3 regions of the Pseudoalteromonas distincta genome follow, and region 1 is predicted to be linked to each of the others. Evidence: predicted binding sites of a transcription regulator. Region 1 holds the regulator's gene; each other region holds the start of a gene.
What was found. Region 1 encodes sigma-54, which starts transcription at its own class of promoters, with help from an activator protein. Its sites were predicted from a motif close to GTTGGCACGNNNNTNGNNT; they were not measured.
Positions count from the first base shown of each region.

Region 2: a site for sigma-54 is predicted at 1,323-1,341, ahead of glnA (glutamate--ammonia ligase). Genes of this name have one in related genera too.
Region 3: a site for sigma-54 is predicted at 1,828-1,846, ahead of FFU37_RS12550 (DUF1328 domain-containing protein). Genes of this name have one in related genera too.

Region 1 covers NZ_CP040558.1:342,657-345,849, reverse strand. The annotation lists gene lptA (lipopolysaccharide transport periplasmic protein LptA) at 1-52, shown strand, start outside; gene lptB (LPS export ABC transporter ATP-binding protein) at 49-774, shown strand; gene FFU37_RS01475 (RNA polymerase factor sigma-54) at 844-2,343, shown strand; gene hpf (ribosome hibernation promoting factor) at 2,370-2,657, shown strand; gene ptsN (PTS IIA-like nitrogen regulatory protein PtsN) at 2,662-3,114, shown strand; gene rapZ (RNase adapter RapZ) at 3,133-3,193, shown strand, end outside.
Region 2 covers NZ_CP040558.1:3,624,481-3,627,673, forward strand. The annotation lists gene glnA (glutamate--ammonia ligase) at 1-1,267, opposite strand, end outside; gene typA (translational GTPase TypA) at 1,775-3,193, shown strand, end outside.
Region 3 covers NZ_CP040558.1:2,815,502-2,818,694, forward strand. The annotation lists gene oadA (sodium-extruding oxaloacetate decarboxylase subunit alpha) at 1-1,109, opposite strand, end outside; gene FFU37_RS12545 (OadG family protein) at 1,121-1,366, opposite strand; gene FFU37_RS12550 (DUF1328 domain-containing protein) at 1,886-2,059, shown strand; gene FFU37_RS12555 (hypothetical protein) at 2,118-2,309, shown strand; gene FFU37_RS12560 (YcxB family protein) at 2,444-2,911, shown strand; gene csrA (carbon storage regulator CsrA) at 2,962-3,153, opposite strand.

The DNA.
Region 1 (3,193 bases):
AGTACCGATCGAAACTAAAAAAAGTAAAAAAGGCGATAAAGGTCAACCATGAGCACATTAAAAGCAGAACTATTGGCAAAAAGCTATAAAGGTCGTGAAGTTGTAAAAAACGTCGGCCTTGAAGTACAAGCTGGCAGTATAGTTGGCTTACTTGGCCCTAACGGTGCTGGTAAAACAACGACTTTTTATATGATTGTAGGGCTTGTTCCTAGCGACAAAGGTAAAATATCTATTGATGATAACGATATTACTCTTTTACCTATGCATAGTCGTGCTAGATTAGGCATAGGCTACTTACCACAAGAGTCATCGATTTTTAGAAAGCTGACTGTTTATCAAAACTTAATGGCCATTTTAGAAACGCGCAAAGAACTAAATAAACAAGCCAGAGAAGACACACTCAATAACTTATTAGATGAATTTAGCATACAACACATTCGTGATAGCCAAGGTATGGCATTATCGGGTGGAGAACGTCGTCGTGTAGAAATAGCACGAGCACTGGCAGCAGATCCTAAATTTATATTACTGGATGAACCGTTTGCCGGTGTTGACCCTATTTCGGTATTAGATATAAAGAAAATAATAGAACATCTTAAAAATCGTGGGATTGGTGTCTTAATTACCGACCATAACGTAAGAGAGACCCTTGATGTTTGTGAAAAAGCCTACATTGTTTCTCATGGGGAGCTGATTGCATCAGGTACTCCAGAACACGTATTAAATGATAAAACAGTACGCGATGTTTACTTAGGCGAGCAATTTAGGCTGTAACATTTACGCCATGTCTTTAAGCATCTGCTAGTATTAATTATAACAACATAAAAGGATTGTTAGAGATACATGAGGCAATCACTACAGCTGCGCATGGGCCAGCAACTTACAATGACTCCACAGTTGCAACAAGCTATTCGTTTGTTGCAACTCAGTACATTGGATCTCCAGCAAGAAATACAAGAAGCTCTCGACAGTAATCCACTATTAGAGGTTGAAGAGGCAGACTATTCTGAAGACGCTGCTGGTAAAAACGAGCAAAAAGCTGATACCGATGACATAACTGTTAGCGCATCTGCTGATGATGCTCCGAGCGAATACGAACAAGATACTGGTGAAGCACTTGCAAAAGACACGCTAAGTGACGACATGGCTATGGATGTTAGTTGGGATGAGTACATGAGTGCCGCTCCTGCAGCCTCATCAGGTCCAATGCCTGAAGATGAATCTATATACCAAGGCGCCTCTACTGAAACGCTCCATGAGTATTTAATGTGGCAATTACAACTAACGCCATTTAGCCCTACCGATGAAGCCATCGCTATTGCGATTGTAGAAGCTGTCGATGATTCAGGTATTTTAACTCTCAGTTGCGAAGAAATTTTAGAAAGCTTTAATCAAGAAAACGAAGATGATAACGAAGTTGAACTTGATGAAATTGAAGCGGTATTAAAACGCATCCAACTGTTTGATCCTGTTGGTATTGCTGCACGTAGTTTACAAGAGTGTTTGTGTATTCAGCTTAATCAATTTGATAAAGAAACACCTTACATTAATGAAACGAAAATGATTTTAACCGAGCATATTGATCTATTAGCAGCTCGCGACTATCGTACATTAATGAAAAAAACTAAGCTCAAAGAAGAAGAGCTTAAAGAAGTAATGACACTAATACATACTCTCAACCCAAAACCTGCAGATACTATTGTAAGGGAAGAATCTGAGTATGTTATTCCTGATGTGTCAGTTAAAAAAATTAAAGGCCGCTGGGTTGTTGAATTAAACCCAGATAGCATGCCTAAAATTCGTGTTAATAGCCAATACGCGGCAATGTCTCGCACTGTAAAATCAAGTGGCGACAGCCAGTTTATTCGCTCACATTTACAAGAAGCTAAATGGTTTATTAAAAGCTTAGAAAGTAGAAACGACACGCTATTAAAAGTTACTAATTGTATTGTTAAGCAACAACAAGGCTTTTTTGAACATGGCCCTGAAGCCATGAAACCAATGGTTTTAAATGATGTCGCTGAAATGGTAGAAATGCACGAATCGACAATTTCACGCGTAACTACTCAAAAGTACATGCATACACCCCGTGGTATATTTGAGCTTAAATACTTTTTCTCAAGCCATGTAAGTACTGAAAACGGTGGTGAATGTTCATCTACAGCAATACGTGCGCTTATCCGAAAATTAATCGCAGCAGAAAACTCAGCAAAACCATTGAGTGATAGCAAAATAGCGGATATATTGGCTGAGCAAGGAATTAAAGTAGCAAGACGTACAATCGCAAAATACCGCGAATCTCTTGCTATTCCACCGTCAAATCAGCGTAAAAGTCTGATTTAAGACGCTAAACTAAGAGGGTAATGCTTATGCAACTAAACTTAACTGGTCGTCACGTAGAATTAACCGATTCACTAAGAGACTATATTAATACTAAATTTGCGAAGCTTGAAAGACACTCTGATCATATAAATAATGTTCATGTCATTCTCGATGTAGAAAAATTAAATCAAAAAGCAGAAGCCACAATACACGTAAGCGGTGCTGAGCTATTTGCCTCTACAGAACATCAAGATATGTATGCCGCTATTGACTCGTTGATCGACAAGCTCGATCGCCAAGTAATCAAACACAAAGAGAAGCTTGCTCGACACTAATATGATGAAATTAAGTTCACTTATATGCCAGGACTGCAGCAAAGCTGCGGTCCTTTTTAATAGCAAAAAAAGAATTTTAGAGTTCATTAGCGAACTTGCTCACGACAAACTTCCGTATTTACCGCAACAAGATATTCTTAATGCTTTAATGAGCAGAGAGAAATTAGGTAGTACAGGTATAGGGCGTGGCATTGCTATTCCTCATGGAAGAATGAGCGGTGCAGAAGAGCCTTTGGCTTTAGTGCTCGTTAGCGAAACTCCAATAAACTTTGATGCAATCGATAATCGCCCTGTTGATATTTTTGTCGCACTCATCGTACCAGATGGCGATAACCAACAGCACTTAAAGACTCTAGCAACCATTGCTGATAAACTAAACAACAAAGATTTTTGTAAACAGTTACGCAGTGCAAAATCTGATACTGAGCTTTACCAAGTTATTGTCGATCAATCATAGTTTTATAAAGGGTGTTAAATGGAGTTAATTATCATAAGCGGCCGTTCTGGTTCTGGAAAGTCGGTTGCTTTGCGCGTTG
Region 2 (3,193 bases), 450 kb from region 1:
CGCTAAGTGCAGATAGTGCTTCGTCAAGTGATGCTGCAACAGTTGGGATTTCTGCTGCTTCTTCAGCTGGTAAGTCGTATAAATCTTTATCCATAGCATCGCCAGGGTGGATCTTGTTTTTGATACCATCAAGGCCAGCCATAAGCATTGCTGAGAAAGCAAGGTATGGGTTAGCTGTTGGATCTGGGAAGCGTACTTCAATACGACGACCTTTTTCAGATGGAACCACTGGGATACGGATTGATGCAGAACGGTTACGTGCAGAGTATGCAAGCATAACTGGTGCTTCAAAACCTGGTACTAAACGTTTATACGAGTTAGTAGAGGCATTTGCAAAAGCATTGATTGCTTTAGCATGCTTAATGATGCCGCCAATGTAGTAAAGTGCATCTTCAGAAAGACCGCCGTACTTATCACCAGCAAAAAGGTTTACACCATCTTTAGCAAGTGACTGGTGACAATGCATACCAGAACCGTTATCACCAACAACTGGCTTAGGCATAAACGTTGCTGTTTTACCGTATAAGTGAGCCATGTTATGGATAACATATTTCATTTCTTGGATTTCATCCGCTTTTAATACCATTGTATTAAAGCGAGTAGCAATCTCGTTTTGACCTGCTGTTGCAACTTCGTGGTGATGTGCTTCTACTACTTGGCCCATTTCTTCTAGAACTAGACACGTAGCTGAACGCCAATCTTGGAAGTCATCAACAGGAGCAACTGGGAAGTAACCGCCTTTAATACCTGGACGGTGACCTGTGTTGCCATCTGCATATTCTTTATCTGAGTTCCAAGCAGCTTGCTTAGAATCAATTTTGTACATAGAACCAGACATATCTGATTTGTATTTAACGTCGTCAAATACGAAAAACTCTGGCTCAGGGCCAAATAAAACTGTATCTGCAATACCTGTAGAGCGCATGTAATCTTCAGCACGCTTAGCAACAGAACGCGGGTCGCGCTCATAACCTTGAAGCGTTGAAGGCTCTACTACGTCACAACGTACGATTAATGTTGATTCTTCAGTGAAAGGGTCTAGTTTGATTGATTCAGCAACTGGCATTAATACCATGTCTGATTCGTTTATGCCTTTCCAGCCTGCAATTGAAGAACCGTCAAACATTTTACCGTCTTCAAAAAAGTCTTCATCAACTTGGTGATGAGGAATAGATACATGTTGTTCTTTACCCTTAGTGTCAGTAAAGCGTAAATCAATGAACTTAACGTCATTTTCTTTAATAAAATCTAAAACCGATTGTGACATGTGTCCTCCAACTATTGGGTTTTGTTATTGCTGCATAATTGCTTTGGGATTTACTAAGCTGATTTTGTGCCATTTTTATAACTAGCTGTTTATAAATTAAAAAAATATCGTTGCATCAAAATGGAATGTACAAACGCACTATGTTGGTGCGTAAATTTTCCTTTTTGGTGCAAAATTTACAGGGCACAATTTGCTGCTAATTTAATCGCTCGGAAATAGCATAACCTAAATGCAAAAGAGTACCAAAAAGATCAGCAAAATAGCCAAAAAGGCTGTTTTTCAAAAAAAATTTGAAATTTAATTCATATAATTGTCATATATAAAACAGATACTTAGTAAAAGTATTGAGAAAGTTTTGAAATTTATATTGGATAAACTTTCATCCATGTCATTAATGAGGGATAATATGCGCCCTTTTAAATCCTATGCTGGGACATCTCGCGAAAGCGTGGATGAGTGCGTAGATCTTGCAGGATCAATGAGAATTTAATTTCTCTGAGTAAATATATGAGCATCGAACAGTTAAGAAATATAGCGATTATCGCGCACGTTGACCATGGTAAAACAACACTGGTTGACAAACTACTTGAGCAATCAGGTACATTAGAAACACGCGGCGGTAACGAAGAGCGCGTGATGGACTCAAACGACATTGAGAAAGAACGTGGTATTACCATTTTGGCTAAAAACACAGCCATTTCTTGGAATGACTACCATATCAATATCGTAGATACCCCGGGACACGCCGATTTCGGTGGTGAAGTTGAACGCGTACTTTCGATGGCTGACTCAGTATTATTACTTGTTGATGCTCAAGAAGGTCCAATGCCGCAAACGCGTTTCGTTACGCAAAAAGCATTCGCGCAAGGCTTAAAGCCAATCGTCGTTATCAATAAAATTGATAAGCCAGGCGCTCGTCCAGATTGGGTTATGGATCAAATCTTTGATTTATTCGACAACCTTGGCGCGACTGACGAACAGTTAGACTTTAAAGTAATCTACGCTTCAGCAATCAACGGTTGGGCAACACTAGATTTAGACGAACCATCAGACAACATGGAACCTATGTTCAAGATGATCGTTGAAGAAGTATCACCACCGGATGCAGATCCTGAAGGTGACTTCCAAATGCAAATTTCTCAACTAGATTACAACTCTTATGTTGGTGTAGTTGGTATTGGTCGTATTAAACGTGGTTCTGTTGCTCCTAACCAACAAGTTACTATTATCAGTGCTGATGGCACTACACGTAATGGTAAAATTGGTGCAGTACAAAGTTACTTAGGTCTTGAGCGTATCGAAACTGATAGAGCTTACGCTGGTAACATCGTAACTGTAACAGGTATTGGTGAGCTTAAGATTTCTGACACAGTTTGTTTCCCAGGAAACGTTGAAGCATTACCACCACTAAGTGTTGATGAGCCAACTGTAACAATGACATTCTCTGTAAATAACTCACCTTTCTGTGGTAAAGAAGGTAAGTTTGTAACGTCACGTAATATCCGTGAGCGTTTAGACAAAGAATTAGTACACAACGTAGCACTTCGCGTTGAAGATACTGCTAGCCCAGATAGCTTCCGTGTTTCTGGTCGTGGTGAATTACACCTAGGTATCTTAATCGAAAACATGCGTCGTGAAGGTTACGAGCTTTCAGTTTCTCGTCCAGAAGTTATCTTACGTACTGTAGATGGCGTTCTAGAAGAACCGTTTGAAACAGTGACTATTGACTGTCAAGAAGAGCATCAAGGTTCTGTTATGGAACAAGTTGGCCTACGTAAAGGTGAACTTACTAACATGACTCCAGATGGCAAAGGCCGTATGCGTTTAGACTTCATGATCCCAAGCCGTGGTTTAATTGGTTTCCAAACTGATTTCATGACGCTTACTTCGGGTTCTGGTCTTATGTACCATACGTTCGATCATTAT
Region 3 (3,193 bases), 1.3 Mb from region 1:
TTTAATACGCCAGCAGTTTCTTTAGTAATTGTTTTATAACGCTCACCCGTTAGCACATTAAGTACCGCTTGAGTGCCAACAATTTGCGACGTTGGTGTTACTAAAGGTAAAAAGCCAAGATCTTCACGTACACGTGGGATCTCAAGTAAAACCTCATTAAGCTTATCGGCTGCGCCTTGCTCTTTAAGTTGGTTTTCCATGTTTGTAAGCATGCCACCAGGTACTTGAGCTAATAAAATACGCCCGTCAACCCCTTTTAAGCTACCTTCAAATGCCGCATATTTTTTACGTACATCTCTAAAGTAAGCAGCAATTTCTTCTAGGTGGTTTAAATCAAGCCCAGTATCACGCTCAGTCCCTTCAACTATCGATACAATAGTTTCAGTTGCAGAATGTCCATAAGTCATACTCATTGATGAAATAGCGGTATCGAGCATATCAATGCCAGCATCAATTGCTTTTTGGTAAGTAGCAGTACTTAAACCTGTTGTAGCGTGGCACTGCATAGCAATTGGAATAGATACAGTTTCTTTAAGTGCTTTAATTAGTTTTTCAGCATCGTACGGCTTTAATAAACCCGCCATATCTTTAATACAAATTGAGTGACAACCCATATCTTCAAGCTGTTTTGCAAGAGTTAACCACATATCAAGTGTATGAACTGGGCTAACTGTGTACGAAATAGTACCTTGAGCGTGAGCGCCCACTTTTACAGCCGCTTTAATAGCTGTTTCTAGATTGCGAACATCGTTCATTGCATCAAATATACGAAATACATCAACGCCATTTTTATGTGCGCGTTCTACAAACTTTTCAACTACGTCATCAGCGTAATGGCGGTAACCTAATAAGTTTTGACCGCGTAATAGCATTTGCTGTTTAGTATTAGGCATCGCTTTTTTAAGAGCACGAATACGTTCCCAAGGATCTTCGCCTAAATAACGAATACACGAGTCAAATGTAGCACCGCCCCACGATTCAATAGACCAATAACCCGCATCGTCTAATTTGCTAGCAATCGGTAGCATATCGTCTAGGCGCATACGCGTTGCTAATAATGATTGGTGAGCATCGCGTAATACCAATTCTGTTAATTTTAATTTAGCCATGTGTGTGCCCCTTATTTATTATTTGATTTGTACTGAGCAATGGCAGCACTAATAGCAGCGATGTGCTCATTAGGCACACCTTGAGATTTAAAAGATGGTGATTTAACTGGTGTCGCCACGTCAGGTTCGCTAAAGCGCGTCACCAAATTAGACATAAGCGTTACTGCACCAATTAATATCGACAGAAATACAAACACCCCAACCATGCCAGTAAGCATTAAGTTACCAGCCGTTGTGAGTAGAGCACCTATATCCATTTTTCTCCCCTTGAAACCCATATCGAAAATAAAAAATCGATTTAATTAAATATTTATTCACTGGATAATAACAAAACTAATCGCTTTGTCTACATCTTGTAAATTGGTAAAACCAATTAAACAATAAACAACATAACACTCAATTAATTTACATGCTATAACTCAGCAATCACGCGCTCTACAATACATACAAGAAATAACGACTATAGCTAATAGTTATATGGAAGTTGTTAATTAACTATCAAGCTAAGTAAAAATAAACACTAATTCTTAATATTAAATGCAAAGCCACACACCAATTGTTAATTGGTCTTACCAAAATAAGTTTGTTTAGTGAACATTTAGCAGTTATTTGCAACAGTGTGAATAACTTACATAACAAAGCGTAAAAGTTACTAACCAACTAATAACTAGAGTAATAGCAAAAAACCATAACCAATTGATATTTATAACAAATAAGTTTTGGCATATAACTGGCATTAGTTATTATGAGCAAATTTGATAACCAAGGAGAAAACAATGTTACGCTGGACAATTACATTTTTAGTTATTGCTTTAATCGCTGCAGTGTTAGGTTTTGGTGGCATCGCAGGTGCCGCAGCTGGTATAGCAAAAATTATATTTTTTATCTTTTTAGTACTTTTAGTGATTTCATTAGTTTCAGGTGCCCTACGTGGTAAATCACCCAGGTAGATAAAGCATTCAACTAACAAACACTAAAATTTAATTAATACTTACAAGGAATTACACTATGAACTCTACAACTTTAAAAGCAGCACTAATCGCAGTATTTGCAGGTTTTTTCATGATGGGTTGTGAAGACAACCATGCAGAAGATGCTGGCGAACGTATCGACGAAGCAGTAACTGACGTGCAAAACTCTGTTGAAGATGCATGTGAAAATGTTAAAGAAGGCGTGAACGCTGAAGAAACTAACTGTTAATTCTTCTTGTACCGCTAAAAAAAACGGCTTTCGAGCCGTTTTTTTGTGCCAGTAATAAAATCACTGACTATAAAGCTGCTCATTTAGCAGTTAGCTTGTTAAAATAAAAAAAACGATATTTAAAGCAAGGCAAAATGGCATTCACAACCACCTACACATTAGATAAACCCTACTTTTACGAGTGTTTTGATGAGTCACTCCCTTATAGTAAGCGTGCAAAACCTAAATACTTTTTACTTGTGTTGTTAGTTGCGCTTGGTTTATTTGGCATTTATGTTTTAGACGATCATTACTTAGGATCGTTTATGATCATGTTAGCGGTACTCGAGTGCGTCGCATTTTACTATCGCAGACCATGGTGGGTAACCAGACAAATGCTCAGCAGAGCATCAGGCTCTGAGGTAACACTTACCTTTGATGAAGAAGGTATTAAATCTGCTAATCATTACAAAAGCTATCAATTAGAATGGCAAAATATAAGCGAAGTAATAGACACCCAACAAGGTATTATTATTAAAAACAAAAGCGGTATGCAGTACATATCAAAACAAATACTTAATCCTGAAACACTCGCTTTTATAAACAAAAAAGCCACTCAGTGAGTGGCTTTTAGTCTAGTTGAGTTAATTACTCAACTACGTATACGTGTTGATTAAGCATTGCCCGGATTAGGGTTCGACTTTTCAGCTTGTATGCGCATGTAAATCTCTTCACGATGCACTGATACGTCTTTTGGTGCATTAACACCGATTCGAACTTGATTTCCTTTAACACCTAGAACAGTAACTGTTACTTCGTCACCGATCATTAGGGTTTCACCTACTCTACGAGTTAGTATTAGCATTCTCTTGCTCCCATGTTCCAATAAAAATTATAAGATTCCG